Regions from separate parts of the Paenibacillus sp. 276b genome, predicted to be linked through region 2. Evidence: riboswitches for the same ligand, from Rfam matches in the RefSeq annotation. Region 2 holds a riboswitch; the other holds the start of a gene.
What was found. A riboswitch is a leader RNA that binds a small molecule or an ion and turns the genes downstream of it on or off. The one in region 2 is predicted to bind glycine.
Positions count from the first base shown of each region.

Region 1: it holds a riboswitch for glycine, as region 2 does, so the genes downstream of both, gcvT (glycine cleavage system aminomethyltransferase GcvT) here and sdaAB (L-serine ammonia-lyase, iron-sulfur-dependent subunit beta) in region 2, are expected to answer to the same signal.

Region 1 is NZ_FNRR01000004.1:91,389-98,822, forward strand. Features, by position in the region: gene gcvPB (aminomethyl-transferring glycine dehydrogenase subunit GcvPB) at 74-1,561, opposite strand; gene gcvPA (aminomethyl-transferring glycine dehydrogenase subunit GcvPA) at 1,657-3,012, opposite strand; gene gcvT (glycine cleavage system aminomethyltransferase GcvT) at 3,009-4,145, opposite strand; glycine riboswitch at 4,447-4,569, opposite strand; gene gcvH (glycine cleavage system protein GcvH) at 4,917-5,306, shown strand; gene BLV50_RS19655 (PTS mannitol transporter subunit IIBC) at 5,870-7,336, shown strand; gene BLV50_RS19660 (BglG family transcription antiterminator) at 7,336-7,434, shown strand, end outside.
Region 2 is NZ_FNRR01000005.1:148,131-155,564, forward strand. Features, by position in the region: gene pstB (phosphate ABC transporter ATP-binding protein PstB) at 1-222, shown strand, start outside; gene BLV50_RS22890 (phosphotransferase enzyme family protein) at 450-1,547, shown strand; gene BLV50_RS22895 (MFS transporter) at 1,577-2,854, shown strand; glycine riboswitch at 3,192-3,315, shown strand; gene sdaAB (L-serine ammonia-lyase, iron-sulfur-dependent subunit beta) at 3,573-4,262, shown strand; gene sdaAA (L-serine ammonia-lyase, iron-sulfur-dependent, subunit alpha) at 4,252-5,196, shown strand; gene BLV50_RS22910 (YhgE/Pip domain-containing protein) at 5,453-6,670, shown strand; gene BLV50_RS22915 (PadR family transcriptional regulator) at 6,789-7,301, shown strand.

The sequences.
Region 1 (7,434 bases), on a different contig from region 2:
CGGCTGTTTTTGGCATTTATTAATGATTATCAACGACTGAATATGTTTTCATTAGTTTATTAGAGGTTAGCTTTTAACTGCAAGCACAGTTCAGTACAGGTTTACGGGCTGCTGTTGTTTCATCCAGACGGGTAACCGGTGTGCCGTAAGGGGCATTGAGTACCAGTTCAGGCGTTTCTTCTGCTTCCTTGGCAATGCGAATCATCGTATCGACAAACCCATCAAGGGTTTCTTTGCTCTCGGTTTCGGTTGGTTCGATCATGATGCACTCCTCGACGTTCAGCGGGAAGTACACGGTTGGCGGGTGATACCCAAAATCAAGCAATCGTTTGGCAACATCCAGTGTACGTACACCATACTGTTTCAACCCCCGGCCAGACATAACGAATTCATGTTTGCACACGCCTGGATACGGAATCTCGTAGTAAGGTGCGAGACGGGCCATCATGTAGTTGGCGTTGAGCACCGCACATTCAGATACCCGGCGTAAGCCTTCAGGTCCATAAGTACGAATGTAGGCATAGGCGCGGACCAGAATACCGAAGTTACCATAGTAAGCTTTGACCCGGCCAATGGATTGATCACCTTCGCGATCCAATGCATATATACCCTCATCATTCTTGATGACCATCGGTTTCGGAAGAAATGGAATCAAGCGGCTCTTCACACCAACCGGGCCGGCACCAGGTCCACCTCCGCCGTGCGGAGTACTCATCGTTTTATGCAAATTCAGATGCACCACGTCGAAGCCCATATCGCCAGGTCGGGTGATGCCCATAATGGCATTGGAGTTGGCTCCATCGTAGTACAGCAAGCCACCTGCCTGATGCACAATGGAGGCAATCTCCTGAATGTCTTTTTCAAAGAGTCCGAGTGTGTTCGGGTTAGTCAGCATGAGCGCTGCGGTGTCCGAACCAACAGCTGCGCGAAGTGCGTCCAGATCTACCAGACCGTCTGCGCGGGAAGGAATCGTTACCGTTTCGAAACCTGCTACGGTTGCACTTGCCGGGTTGGTCCCATGAGAAGAATCGGGTACGATGACTTTCGTACGCCGTTCACCACGACCTTCGTGGTAAGCACGGATCATCATGAGCCCGGTCCATTCGCCATGTGCACCAGCGGCCGGTTGCAGCGTAACGGCGTCCATCCCGGTAAGTCCGGCAAGGTCATTTTGCAACGTGTAGAGCAGTTCAAGTGCACCTTGAATGCTGGATTCATGCTGATATGGATGAATTTTGGCGAACCCGTTGTAACGGGCCACATCCTCATTAATCTTCGGATTATATTTCATCGTACAAGAGCCCAGCGGATAGAATCCGTTATCTATCCCGAAATTACGACGAGACAGGGCAGTGTAATGGCGAATGACGTCAACTTCAAAAACCTCAGGCAATGCTGCTGCTTCCGACCGAAGCATTTCCCGGGGAATCAGGGAATCCACAGCTTGACGGGGAACGTCGCATTCAGGCAACGAATAAGCGACCCGACCCGGACTGCTGAGTTCAAAAATCAACGATTGCTCCGGTGCTGGAGAGGCAGCCTGGTTAGTGTCTGTTGTGATAGTTTCAGGTTGGCCCGAAGTGGAGATAGAGGTTACCGTTTCCGATTGTCCTTGTGCTGATGTCGTCGTAGTTGTCTTTGTTGTCGTTTCCTGAGTCACAGCGATCCCTCCAATACACGTGCGAATTCGTCGATCTCTTCCTTGCTGCGTCGTTCAGTAACCGCAATCAGCATATGTCCAGCGAGCTCGGGATAATCACGGCCAAGTTCATACCCGCCAATGAAACCCACATCGAGCAATTTCAGTTGCAGCGGTTCCACATTTGTTCCTTCAGGCAGTTGGATAACAAACTCATTGAACGTAGGTGCGGTAAACGTAAGAGAGACGTCTGGAATTGCGGTAAGCGTGTTAAGGGCATAATGGCTCTTTTGCAAATTCAAATCAGCAACGTCGATCATGCCTTGTTTACCCATAATGGACATATATACAGAGGCGCTCAGCGCGAGCAACGCCTGGTTGGAACAGATGTTGGACGTCGCCTTTTCACGGCGGATATGCTGTTCCCGTGCTTGCAGCGTGAGTACAAAACCACGCTTGCCATTGCGGTCCGTTGTCTGGCCTACAATTCGGCCAGGAATTCGGCGCATATGAGCCTGGGATACGGCGAAGTATCCGCATGTTGGGCCGCCGAGTGAAGCGGCGATGCCAAGGGGCTGCGCGTCGCCAACGACGATGTCAGCACCCAGCTTGCCTGGGGCTTCCAGCAGACCCAGCGATAGCGGGTTGGCGCTGACCACGAGCAGGCTCTTGTGCGCATGCGCAAGGTCTGCGGCCTGTTTTACATTTTCCACGGCGCCGAAGAAGTTCGGGCTTTGAATCATGACGGCTGCGGTGTCATCGGACACGGCGGCTTGCAGGGCATCCCAGTCTGTTACACCATTTTGATATCCAATCTCAACAATCTCCAGATTGAGGCCGTGAGCATAAGCTTGCAATACCTGACGGGATTCGGGGTGCACGGTACGTGACACAATCAGCTGTTTGCGGCGGGTTGCCGCTGCGGCCAGATTGCCTGCTTCCGCAAATGCAGTTGCACCATCGTACATGCTGGCATTGGCTACAGCCATGCCTGTCAACTCACAGATGTAGGATTGAAACTCGAAAATCGCCTGCAATTCTCCTTGGCTGATCTCGGGTTGATAGGGTGTATAGGCTGTATAGAACTCGGAACGGGAAATGACATGATTAATGACGGAGGGAACGTGGTGATCATAAATGCCTGCACCCAGGAAACTGGCGTGTGTCTCGAAGTTGGCATTCGCTGCCGCTTGCTTCGACATATGACGTGTCAGTGCGTATTCATCCAGTTTGGAGGAAACAGGCAGTTCGCCCTGATAGCGAATCTCCTGTGGAATGTCATGGAACAGATCCTCAATCGTTTCCACGCCGATGGTTGCCAGCATGGCACTCTGATCCTGCTCGGTCATGGGAATGTAGCGATGCTTGCTCATGCTTGATCAGCTCCTTGAGTAGGTGTCTTTGGCGCACGTGTCCGTTTATGAAAAGGGGTCTTCACGACCTCGGCTTTCAGTTTCTTGCCACGAATCTCAATCTCCAGCGGGGTACCCAGTGCAGCATATTTGCTGTCAATCAAGGCCAGCCCCAGATTACGTTTTAACGTAGGCGACTGGGTGCCTGTGGTTACTTCACCAATCTGTACGCCTTCGGCGTAAATGGGATAATGAGGGCGAGGGATGCCGCGCTCCAGCACTTCGATGCCGACCAGCTTTCGGGCAGGCCCATCATTTTTTTGCTGCAACAAGGCTTCATGTCCGATAAACGGTCCTGCATTTAGCTTCACAAACATACCTACACCAGCCTCCAGCGGTGAGATGGTTGCAGACAATTCCTGTCCATACAGGGGCAGCTTGGCTTCAAAGCGCAGCGTATCCCTGGCACCCAGTCCTGTCGGAACGAGTCCGTGACCTTCTCCCGCTTGCATCAATCCGTTCCAGACCTCAGCAGCTTGTTCCGCGGGAACGTAGAGCTCAAAGCCATCTTCACCCGTATATCCGGTGCGGGATAACAGCAATGAAACGCCACATACCTTCGCATTTGCCACAAAGCGGAAAGGCTCAATCGAAGACACATCGGTGTCTGTCACCGCTCTGAGAATATCCACTGCCAGCGGACCCTGCAGAGCAAGCAGCGCCGTTTGATCCGAATCATTGGTCATCGTTACGCCTGGCGTCATGTGCTGTTGCAGCCATGCCCAGTCCTTGTCGATGTTGGAGGCGTTAACCACCAGCATATAATGCTGGTCTTTCAGTTTATAGATCAGCAGATCATCGACCACGCCGCCATCCGGATAACACATTAGCGTGTATTGGGCCTGCCCGGGAACGAGTGTTGTTACATCATTAGTGGTCATGTGCTGTAAAAAAGCTTCTGCGTGTTCACCTTGTACGGTGAATTCGCCCATGTGGGATACATCAAATAATCCAGCACGTTCTCGCACCGCTTCGTGCTCTTTCTGAATTCCACTGAATTGTACCGGGAGCTCCCAGCCACCAAAATCAATGCATCGTACGCCTTCATACTGCTGATAGAGTGGAAAGAGTGGGGTTCTAAGCAAATCGGACATCCAATCACCTCGTCATGGGCCGTCAACCGGCCGAGTGTATAACCGTGGATCAATGAATCTGGCATCATATTTTATTATAAAAGTAAGGTAAGGACGCTATAGGCAGCGCCGCTCTATAACCTGTTTTCGTTTTTTTGGGAAAAAGGAAAAGGACAGGCCAAAGAATCGGCATGCCAGAAGCACGCTGTATTCTTAGGCTCTGTCCTTGGTACCTGAGAGTTACCCCACCGCATGATGCAGCAGGTTTCCCCTTGGGTGATCATAACGCCCATACAGGGCGATTAGATGCTCTCCAGAGTTGCGTCCCGTAAAAGTCCTTTTGCCTGAGAGATTCACCTCCGCTTGTCGGTGGCTTACTCCTTCGGCGTTACCGCATGTACACCCTGATTCGGGTGTCAAGGGTAATCTCTCCCTTTACATTCATCCGCGGGTATTGCATAGACTAATTAAACACATTTACTACTCTCATTAAAGCCTGAATCGTCTATTGATGTCAAGAACGATATCATAGATATGAACAAAAAATCCGAATGAAATTTTTAATTAACATTATAATGTACGTCTATTTATAAAGAGTGCGCTTACTTTTCTAATATTCACCATTATATGTAGGGAGGGTCCATTTGAGTTACAGGCATATAAGGAAGAAAAACAAATAAATTGTGAGGTATCTTGACATTTGAATCGAAAATATCATACGCTATGTTCTGGGAAAAAGGTTAAGGTCAAAGAAACGCATGCACTCATTAATGAAAAGCGAGGCGGATATCGATGAGCGAATTGAAAAGTGATTTCCTGTACAGTGAAGAGCACGAATGGGTGCAGACCGTAGGGGAGGATACCGTACGTATTGGCATTACCGAGTTCGCGCAGCATCAGCTGGGTGACATTGTGTTTGTAGAATTGCCTGACCTTGAATCGGATGTAAAAGCGGAAGACGGCATTGGAACGATTGAATCCGTCAAAACCGTTTCGGATTTGTTTTCTCCTGTCAGTGGAACGATTATTGCTGTGAATGATGCATTGCAGGATTCCCCGGAGCTGGTTAACAACTCCCCATATGAGGAAGGCTGGATGATCGAGATTCGTGTTGAGGGCGACCTCACAGCAGCACTTTCCACATTGATGAACGCGGATGCGTATCGTAAACATACGGAATAATATTAAGGTACAAATTTCCGCTAGATACGGAGTTTCAGCTTGATGGAAAAGTCCTTTAACGTAATAAAATGAATCGATTAATTATAGATCCGGATGGTGATACAGCTCATTCGGAGAATACTTAGGCGCAATTGCCTCACCTGGGACAGGGTGAGGTAATTGCGCTTTTTTCGTTGTTAACAGACGAATGGGATGGAATGAATATCAATTAACGTGTTTCATCATTATTTCTAATTGAGATAGAAACAGCTCGTTCAAATAGAATAAATTTACAATTTCATTTGTCATTAAAATGGGGCATTTCGTGGGTATGATACATGAAAGGGAATAACAGGTTCCATTCCATATACAAGGTTCAAACATGGGACAATCCTTTAAATTTAAATCTTGTCATCAACGTTCATGACGGAAGTAGGTTTTCATTTCGTTGTAGAAGATACCGTTTTCATTTACGATATGGTTGTAAATTAAGATTTATTGAAGATTTGTACCTTTGTTCGTCTGGATCATCGTTGTCAAAATTCAGTGGAATTAAGGTTTAATATGTTGAGGGGGTTTTCAATATGAGTTCAGTGGACGCAAAGTCCGAAAAAAGCGGAGGAATACGGGTCGGCGTTCAGAAGTTTGGACGTTTCCTGAGTGGTATGGTTATGCCGAACATGGGTGCATTTATCGCCTGGGGTTTGATTACGGCATTGTTCATTCCAAAAGGATGGTTCCCTAACGCAGATTTTGCATTGCTGGTTGATCCAATGATCAAATATTTGCTGCCTTTGCTTATCGGTTACACAGGCGGTACCATGGTACACGGCCAACGTGGTGGTGTAGTCGGTGCAATAATGACCATCGGGGTTATTGTCGGCAGTGACATTCCAATGTTCCTTGGCGCTATGATTGCCGGACCATTGGGAGCTTGGGTCATTAAGAAATTTGACAAAGCTGTCGATGGCAAAATTAAATCAGGGTTTGAGATGCTGGTTAACAACTTCTCCGCTGGTATTATTGGTGGGATTTTGGCCCTTCTAGCCCTTAAAGGCATCGGGCCTTTCGTTGAAGCGATTAGCAAGGTGTTATCGGCTGGGGTAGAAGCTTTGATGAATGCTGGTCTTCTCCCGCTGGTCAACCTGATCATTGAGCCAGGAAAAGTATTATTCCTGAACAATGCCATCAACCATGGGATTCTGACACCGATTGGTACGGATCAAGCAAGAGAACTGGGGCAATCCGTATTATTCATGCTTGAATCCAACCCAGGACCTGGACTCGGCATTTTGCTGGCATACTGCTTCTTCGGTCGCGGATCAGCCAAATCTTCCGCTCCAGGTGCTGTAATCATTCATTTCTTTGGCGGGATTCACGAGATTTATTTCCCTTACATTCTGATGAGACCGATACTGATTCTGGCTGCGATGGCTGGTGGTGTGGCGGGTACATTGACCTTCATGCTGACAGGAGCTGGTTTGGTATCTGCACCGTCACCGGGAAGTATCATTGCCTACTCATTGTTAACGCCTAAGGGTGGATATCTTGGCATGTTTGCCGGGGTAGCCGTAGCTGCGGTCATCTCCTTCCTCGTGGCATCCATACTGCTCAAAACAGGTAAACAGAAGGATGACGAAGATCTGGATAGTGCTTCCAACCGCATGAAAGATATGAAAAATCAGGGCAAAACGGGTAACCTCACCGTTGATAAAGACAATCGTGAAGCTGACCGTGCAGCCGATATTGCTTCTTCGGCAGTAAAAACGGATATCAATAAAATTGTATTCTCCTGTGATGCAGGTATGGGTTCGAGTGCCATGGGTGCCTCGATTCTGCGGAAGAAAATGAAGGCAGCCGGTGTGGATGTCGCTGTAACCAACACGGCGATCAGTGAGATTCCACAAGATGCCGACATCGTCATCACACAGAAAACATTGACTGACCGGGCCAAATCCGTGGCTCCAAATGCAGAGCATATTTCCATCGATAACTTCCTGAAGAGTCCTGAATATGAGGCACTGGTGGAGCGCCTCAAATCCGACTCCTGATGAGTAATATTACAAGGAGACAGCGTGAGATCGTGGAGTTCCTGCTGGAGCATCCTCATGAGGTAACTGCTGGCGATATAGCTGTTGTGGTCAAAGTA
Region 2 (7,434 bases):
GACCCGGTATCAACGGGTAAGGTGGAGGAGTTGATCTCGGAGCTCAAGAAGGAGCTGCGGATCGTGATTGTTACCCATAATATGCAGCAGGCGGCACGCATCTCGGATTATACAGCTTATTTTTATCTGGGAAGCATGATTGAGCACGGGGATACGGAACATATTTTCACCAACCCGGACAATCGTCTGACTCAAGAATATATTATGGGACGTTTCGGTTAACTGTTAAATTGGATGGAGTATGAGATCGAGATAGATTTATAGAGATAGAAGGAAGCATAACACTCGGGCGAGGTCGTTCGAGGGTTATGCTTTTTTACATCATTCTACATATGGAATAGTTTGCCAAAATAAAAACAATCATGCTACGATATTTGTGAGCACCACCTTTAATTTGATAAGAGAAGGAGATGTGGATCATAACTACCCATAAGATTGCCCATGACACCATGGCAACTGAAATTATCTCGCATTATTCCATAGAAAAGCCTGCAATTTCCTTTATCCGACATAATGAAAATCTAACGTATCAGGTGGTTGATGAATCAACCGGAGAGAAGTACCTATTGCGTATACATAAAGCCGCTTTTGCAAGCATGACGGGTATCCAGCATACACGACCTGCACTTGAAGCGGAGATGAATCTACTTTATGAATTACGGGCTACCAGACCATTGCGGGTGCAGACTCCTGTACGCAATACATTGAATGAGTGGGTCACTGTCTATTTGGACGAAGCAGGAGAAGAGATCTGTTGTACTGTTCTGGAATGGATTGAGGGCAGGGATATTAAGCAGGGAGAACGTCTGACAACAGCGCAGATTCATGATTTGGGTGTACAGTTGCAGATATTGCATCAATATGGACGACGACCAAAGGAAACTCCCAAGCCACTTGAGGGTTCACAGGTGTCTGAAAGCGGACAGCAGATGAATGACCGTGATCAGCATGCTGATAAGGCGATCATCGCAGAGATGTATACCGATAGCGACAGCCCTACCTTGGAGCATACAGAAGTAAGACCAGCCTATGGCTCGATCAAAGAGAATCTGGTCATGCTGGAGCAATTGGAGGAAGGCGTTAGACGTGGCATCTTTACTCCTGAAGATTTTGATCTGATTCGCAAGACGTTTGAGAACATTAACAGGCAAGTCGAAGCGTATCCGCACAATGCCGAAACATGGGGAGTGATTCACGGGGACATCACCCGCGGCAATCTGCTAGTGACGGATCTGGGCATTTCGATGATTGATTTTTGTTTATACGGTTATGGCTACTATCTCTTTGATGCCGGAGGTGCGGCTACGATTTTCAATCGGGAGGAACGGGATGTCTTCCTATCGGGATATACGGAGCAGACAGGACCACTGACGAAGCGTGATATTCGGTTAATGGAAGGATTCATGCTGATCTTTACGTTCGGCTATTTTGCATTTCAGATGGAGAATGAGTCCAGGTACGAATGGATGAAAGAGCGAATGCCTCTTATATGCAGCAAATTTTGCAAACCATATGTACAGAACGAGAGTATTTTCTATGAGTTATAATTTGTGATTTCTAGTGGGTGGGTAGCGCTATGAAGAACATTCGTGCAAAGAGAGTTGCATCGAAGGGGCAGTCTGGTGGCTGGAAGCATGCCGGATTGCTGCTTAGCGGAGTGGGCATATCCAATCTAGGTGATTTCATATATATTGTGGCGATTAACCTGATGGTATTGAATATGACACAGTCTCCAGCGGCAGTCGCAGGGTTGTGGATTATCTCGCCGATTGCTTCGGTGTGCACTAAGTTTTGGTCAGGCAGCCTGATTGATCGTTATGATCAGCGACAGCTGATGATTGGTGCTGATATGCTACGGGCATTGTTGGTGGCGGCGCTCCCACTGATGTCCAGCCTATGGATGATGTACGCAGTGATGTTTCTGATCAGCATGTCTTCATCTATATTTGTCCCTTCCTCTCAGGTATACATTACCCGATTGGTACCTGCTGAACGGCGCAAGCGCTTCAATTCCCTACAAGCCCTGATCAGCTCAGGGGCATTCATTACCGGCCCAGCAGTTGCAGGAGTGATGCTAATTTATTTATCTCCGGCGGCAGCCATTTATGCCAATGCGGTTTCCTTTGCTGCTTCTGCGTTGATTCTAATGTTTCTTCCCAAACTGGGCATTGGAGAACAGAATATAGGGACGGGAAGCAGACTGACACCTCGGATGATTGTCCAGGATTGGAGAGCTGTACTGAGCTTCAGCCGAAAGTCGGGCTACGTGGTCGGTATATATGCCCTGTTCCAGATTATTCTGATGGTCGGCATGTCGCTGGATGCTCAGGAAGTGGTGTTTATCCGTCAGGTGATGAACCTGCCTGAATCACAGTACGGAGCATTAATGAGTATCACCGGAATCGGTTATTTGGCAGGTTCCATGCTGGTTTGGATGTTCGCCAAACATTTGCCGATCCGTCACATGATGGGTGGCGGTGTACTTCTGGTCGCGCTGGGTTATTTTCTGTTCTCCCGTTCATTCTCGTTTGAGCTGGCGGCGGTTGCCTTTATTCTGCTCGGTCTGTGCTCCGCACTGGCGAATACGGGCCTGGTTACCTTTTATCAAAATAATATCCCTGTCGATCTGATGGGGCGAATGAGCAGTGTACTTGGACTAGTGTTAAGTATGCTACAGGTGGCTTCCATTTTGATTGCAGGCGTAGTGGCAGAGCAGTTGTCACTTCGTATGGTATATACAGTTGTATCCGGGGTTATGCTGCTGGCTGCGTTGGGATTGTGGGTGACGAGTATGCTTCCTTCCCGAAGCAGGTATTACGATGAACCATCGAAGCCCAAGGCGATGGTGGGGTGACAGGCAGAAATACGGCAATTCTAGTACAGAATAAAGGTTGCCTGAATACCCAAACCGTTCTGTGGAACATAACATAAATAGTATTAAACACTGATAGTCACTAATAGAAAATGAACAATGTATACGCTTTCGAGATGAAACGCATTAACACATTCATGTGATGAAAGTTTACAGTTTATTCGGTTATCTTGTGTATAAAATGGTAAAAAGCAAATATTCGCAAAGAAATCGTTAAGTTTGTTGACACTGATCTTCCGGTCGATTAATCTTAATGAGAAAGTATTAAAAACTTCAATTATCGTTCTGGTACAAGATCAGAATGGTTCCATACAGCGAATGATAGCGAGCGGGAGAGACCTGAGCTTGTCGAGTAAAATGGCAGCTGTCGGGCACCGAAGGAGCAAGCTGCTACGCACCCGGCGCAGCAGTTAATCTCTCAGGTAAATGTACCATCGTTGGACGCAACTCTGGAGAGTGCGCGAACTGCGCCACCCAAGGGGTATATGGTCAAGCAGCACGGTGTGCAGGGTGACTTCACCTGTGAATACAGGAATGCATCGATCCGCCGCGCTGCTTATCATGAAACTCTCAGGTATCGAGGACAGAGAGAGGGCCTAGGGCCTTCTTCTGTCCTTTTCTCATGTCATCATTCAGTAATAAAGGAACATTATGGGTGTACGTCTGGATGAAAATGACGATTATAAATGGAGGGTTTGCGATGCGTTTTAAAGACGTTTTTTCAATTATTGGTCCGTCCATGACAGGTCCATCAAGTTCACATACGGCTGGAGCGGCAAGATTGGGGCGAATTGCCCGTCAGTGGCTGGGATGCACGCCTGAACGCGCTCGATTAACACTGTATGGCTCGTTCGCCGATACGTATCAGGGGCATGGTACGGATCTTGCGTTAATCGGTGGCCTGCTTGATTATGTGACTGATGATCCACGTATACCGGATGCAGAACAATATGCAGAGGAAGCGGGTATGGAGGTAGAGTTTTTTACAAGCGGCCTGCCTGCTCCTCATCCGAATACGGTCAAGATTGAACTGTGGCATGGAGACCGTCAATGCTCACTAATTGGTGCTTCCATTGGCGGAGGTAGTGTATCGGTGCATGCATTGAATGATTTTCGTGTACAGATCAGCGGAGAGTTTCCCACACTTGTACTGCGCCATTCGGACAAAGCAGGAGTGCTCGCTTCCGTAACCTCCACCATCAGTTCGTCCGGGGTGAACATCGGGTACATGCAAGTGGATCGGAAAGCCCGGGATGGTGAAGCATTAACAGCGATGGAGATGGATGGTGTGCCGAATCCTGAGATGTTGAACCGTCTGCGGTCACTGGATCATATGCTGGACATTCGCGTGATTGATTTGAAGAGAGGGGTCGAGCCTGATGCGGTTTAAACATCTACATGAACTGAATACCATCTGTACAGCAGAATCCAAAACCATCGCCGAGCTGATGATCGAAGAGCAGGTTCAGGAGACGAATATCCCGGAAGCGGATGTTGTACGGCAGATGTCGGATTACTATCAGGTGATGAAGGAAGCTGTACACAAAGGGCTGACAGAAGATACGACATCACGCAGCGGTTTGACTGGCGGAGACGGCAAAAAAATGGCTGAGTACATTCGTAAAGGTGAGACTTGTTCTGGAGATGCTTCTGCACTGGCCATGGCGTATGCCCTTTGTGTATCGGAAGTGAATGCCTCCATGGGCCGGATCGTTGCCACACCAACAGCCGGTTCTTGCGGCATCATTCCGGGTGTGTTTATAAGCTCCCAAGAGCGTTTTGGCTGGAGTGACGAGCATCTGGTGAACGGTCTGTTCTGTGCGGGAGCGATTGGTTATGTCATTGCCAACAATTCATTTATCTCCGGTGCCGAGGGTGGCTGTCAGGCTGAAGTGGGTTCTGCCATCGGTATGGCCGCTGGAGCCATGGTGGAGCTGCGTGGAGGGACGCCGGAGCAAGTGGTTCATGCGGTTGGCCTCGCGTTAAAAAATACATTAGGCCTTATCTGCGATCCCGTCGCAGGCCTCGTGGAAATTCCGTGCATCGTGCGTAACGGACTGGGTGCCGTAACTGCGTTGGCTGCGGCCGACATGGCGCTGGCCGGGGTACGAAGTGCCATCCCGTCTGACGAAGTCATTGATGTCATGCTGGAAGTGGGCAGTGCGATGCCGAGCAGGCACCGTGAAACGGCCCAAGGTGGGCTTGCCCAAACACCGACAGGACGGAAAATGATGGAGAAGCTTGCTAAACCGAAGGCGAAGCGTGCGGAGCCTGAGATTGAAGCTGAGTCTCCTGCTGAAAATGAACCAGAAGCCAAGGCATAACATGCATGAACGTACATGAACTGAATTTAATTCGTGGAGCTTGATCATTAACGGTAATGATCTGCTCCCATTATGATAAAAAAGCCGATACGAATTCTTCCTGGTGAAGAAGCGTATCGGCTTTTTTGTTGTTCCAACAAAGAAAAATAAAAAGGTATTGACGTTTATATATCGTTTAGATATATTATTTATTGTCATATATCAACACGATATATAAGATCGAGAATAAGTTATACAAATTAAGGAGATGGATAACATGAAAAGTGTTTTTCAAACGAGTCTTCTGTTTTTGAAAAATGGAGCTACAGTAGTCGGGTTAATTACAGCCGTACTGTTCCAGGTTTTTTTTAATACCATTTGGCTTAGTGGATATGATCAGGTAAATGCACGGATGAATCAGCTTGCTGTGACCATCGTAAATGAAGATGGGGCTGCGGCTGAGCCTGTGGCAAAGTCTCTTGCAGAGGGGCTTCATTTCGCGATTAAACCTTCGGCAACTATGGAAGAAGCCAGACAGATGTTAACGGACCGGGACGTATACATGATTATCGAGATTCCATCCGGTTTCATGCAGCAGGCGGGAGACTTGTCGGGCCCGGTGGCAGTGAAGTATGTAATGAATGAATCCAACGTGGCTACCGTAAAAAGTGTGATGCAGACCGTGTCCGCACAAGTTACAGCGACGTTGAACCGTGAAGTACAGCAAAACAGCATTCGGGGAGTGCTGAATCAATCAGGTATGGCTGCCGATCAGGCGAATACGATGGCGGCGGGGTTATCTTCCCGGGTGGAGGCAGAAGTGGAACGACTGAATCCAGTTCATAACTTTGCTTTTTCTATGGTACCAATGTTGATTGTGACAGCTACGTTTACAGGTGCAATGCTGCTTGGCATGAATCTGCAAAAGGTTTCTGGTGAACTCAGTAGCAGGGCAGGGAAATGGGAACGCTTTTGGGCGCGCAATATCATCAATGTTGGTGCTGCATTTATCGTATCGCTTGTTGGAGCGGGGATGATGCATGTTATGGGAGTATCATCAGCAGATGGATGGTGGATGTTATGGCTATTTCAGTTGTTGATTACTTTATCTTTTCTATTCGTGGCGCAATTGAGCTTGCTGCTGCTTGGAAATGCTGGAGCATGGTTAAACAGTGCCTTGTTGCCTCTGCTGATGTTGTCATCAGGCGCAACCATTCCGCGCGATGTCATGCCTGACTTCTATCAACAGATAGGTCATTATCTGCCGGCAACCTACGCGGTGGAGGGTATGATGAATCTGGTACTTGGCGGAGATGGGATTAGTCATGATGTTCTGCTTCTGGTAGTGATTGGAGCGGCGACGTTGGTTTTGGGAGCGGTGTGCACATGGATTAAACGCTCAGGTCCTGCACAATCCGGCATACCTTTGGAGTCCAAGACTGCTGCGACACCTGTCGCTCTGACTGGAAACCTGCCTTCACCTGATCGTGGATAACATGGATAACGATAAGCCCCCTTTTGCCGGATAAGCCAATCCGTGAACGTCTGATGATGTTGAACGTATAAGGGAGGATGTGATACGTTAAGAGCAATTGGAAAGGAGCGGTACACCGATGAACACGCAGCATGTCATCCTCGGAATACTGCACAATCAGCCATGTTCCGGATATGAGATCAAGCAATACTTTGAACAATATTTTTCATTTTTCTTCGATGCCAGCTTTGGCACCATTTATCCCACACTTGCGAAGATGGAAAAGTCAGGGTTGTTAACCAAAGAATCCGTTAGACAAGAAGGGAAACCTGACAAAAATGTGTATACCTTAACACCGGAAGGGTCTGCGGAGTTCAATACCTATTTGATGAGTCCACTGGAAGCAGAGGTGTTCCGTTCTGATTTTCTGATGCGTCTGTATTTCGGAGAGCTGGCGGATGAAGATACTGTCGCAGGGTGGGTCCGGTCGGAGCTGAATCGTAAAGAGTTGCTGTATGCCGAGCTGCAGCGCCAGATGAAGCAATTTGGCGAACAGATCTCACCTGCACAGCGTTTGTGTATGCAAGTGGGGCTTGTGCAATATGAGGCTACCATCCGATTGCTCAAGGAACAGCTGACCGCGCCTCAGTAGCTTTCTATAGTATCCGTGTCACTAAATCAATTGACGATCCATCCATAACGCAGAAAGCGCTCTACAGATCAGTAACAGGTCTGTGAGCGCTTATCCGGCGTTGCTTTCACTGCGTTGGAATTGCAAGGATACA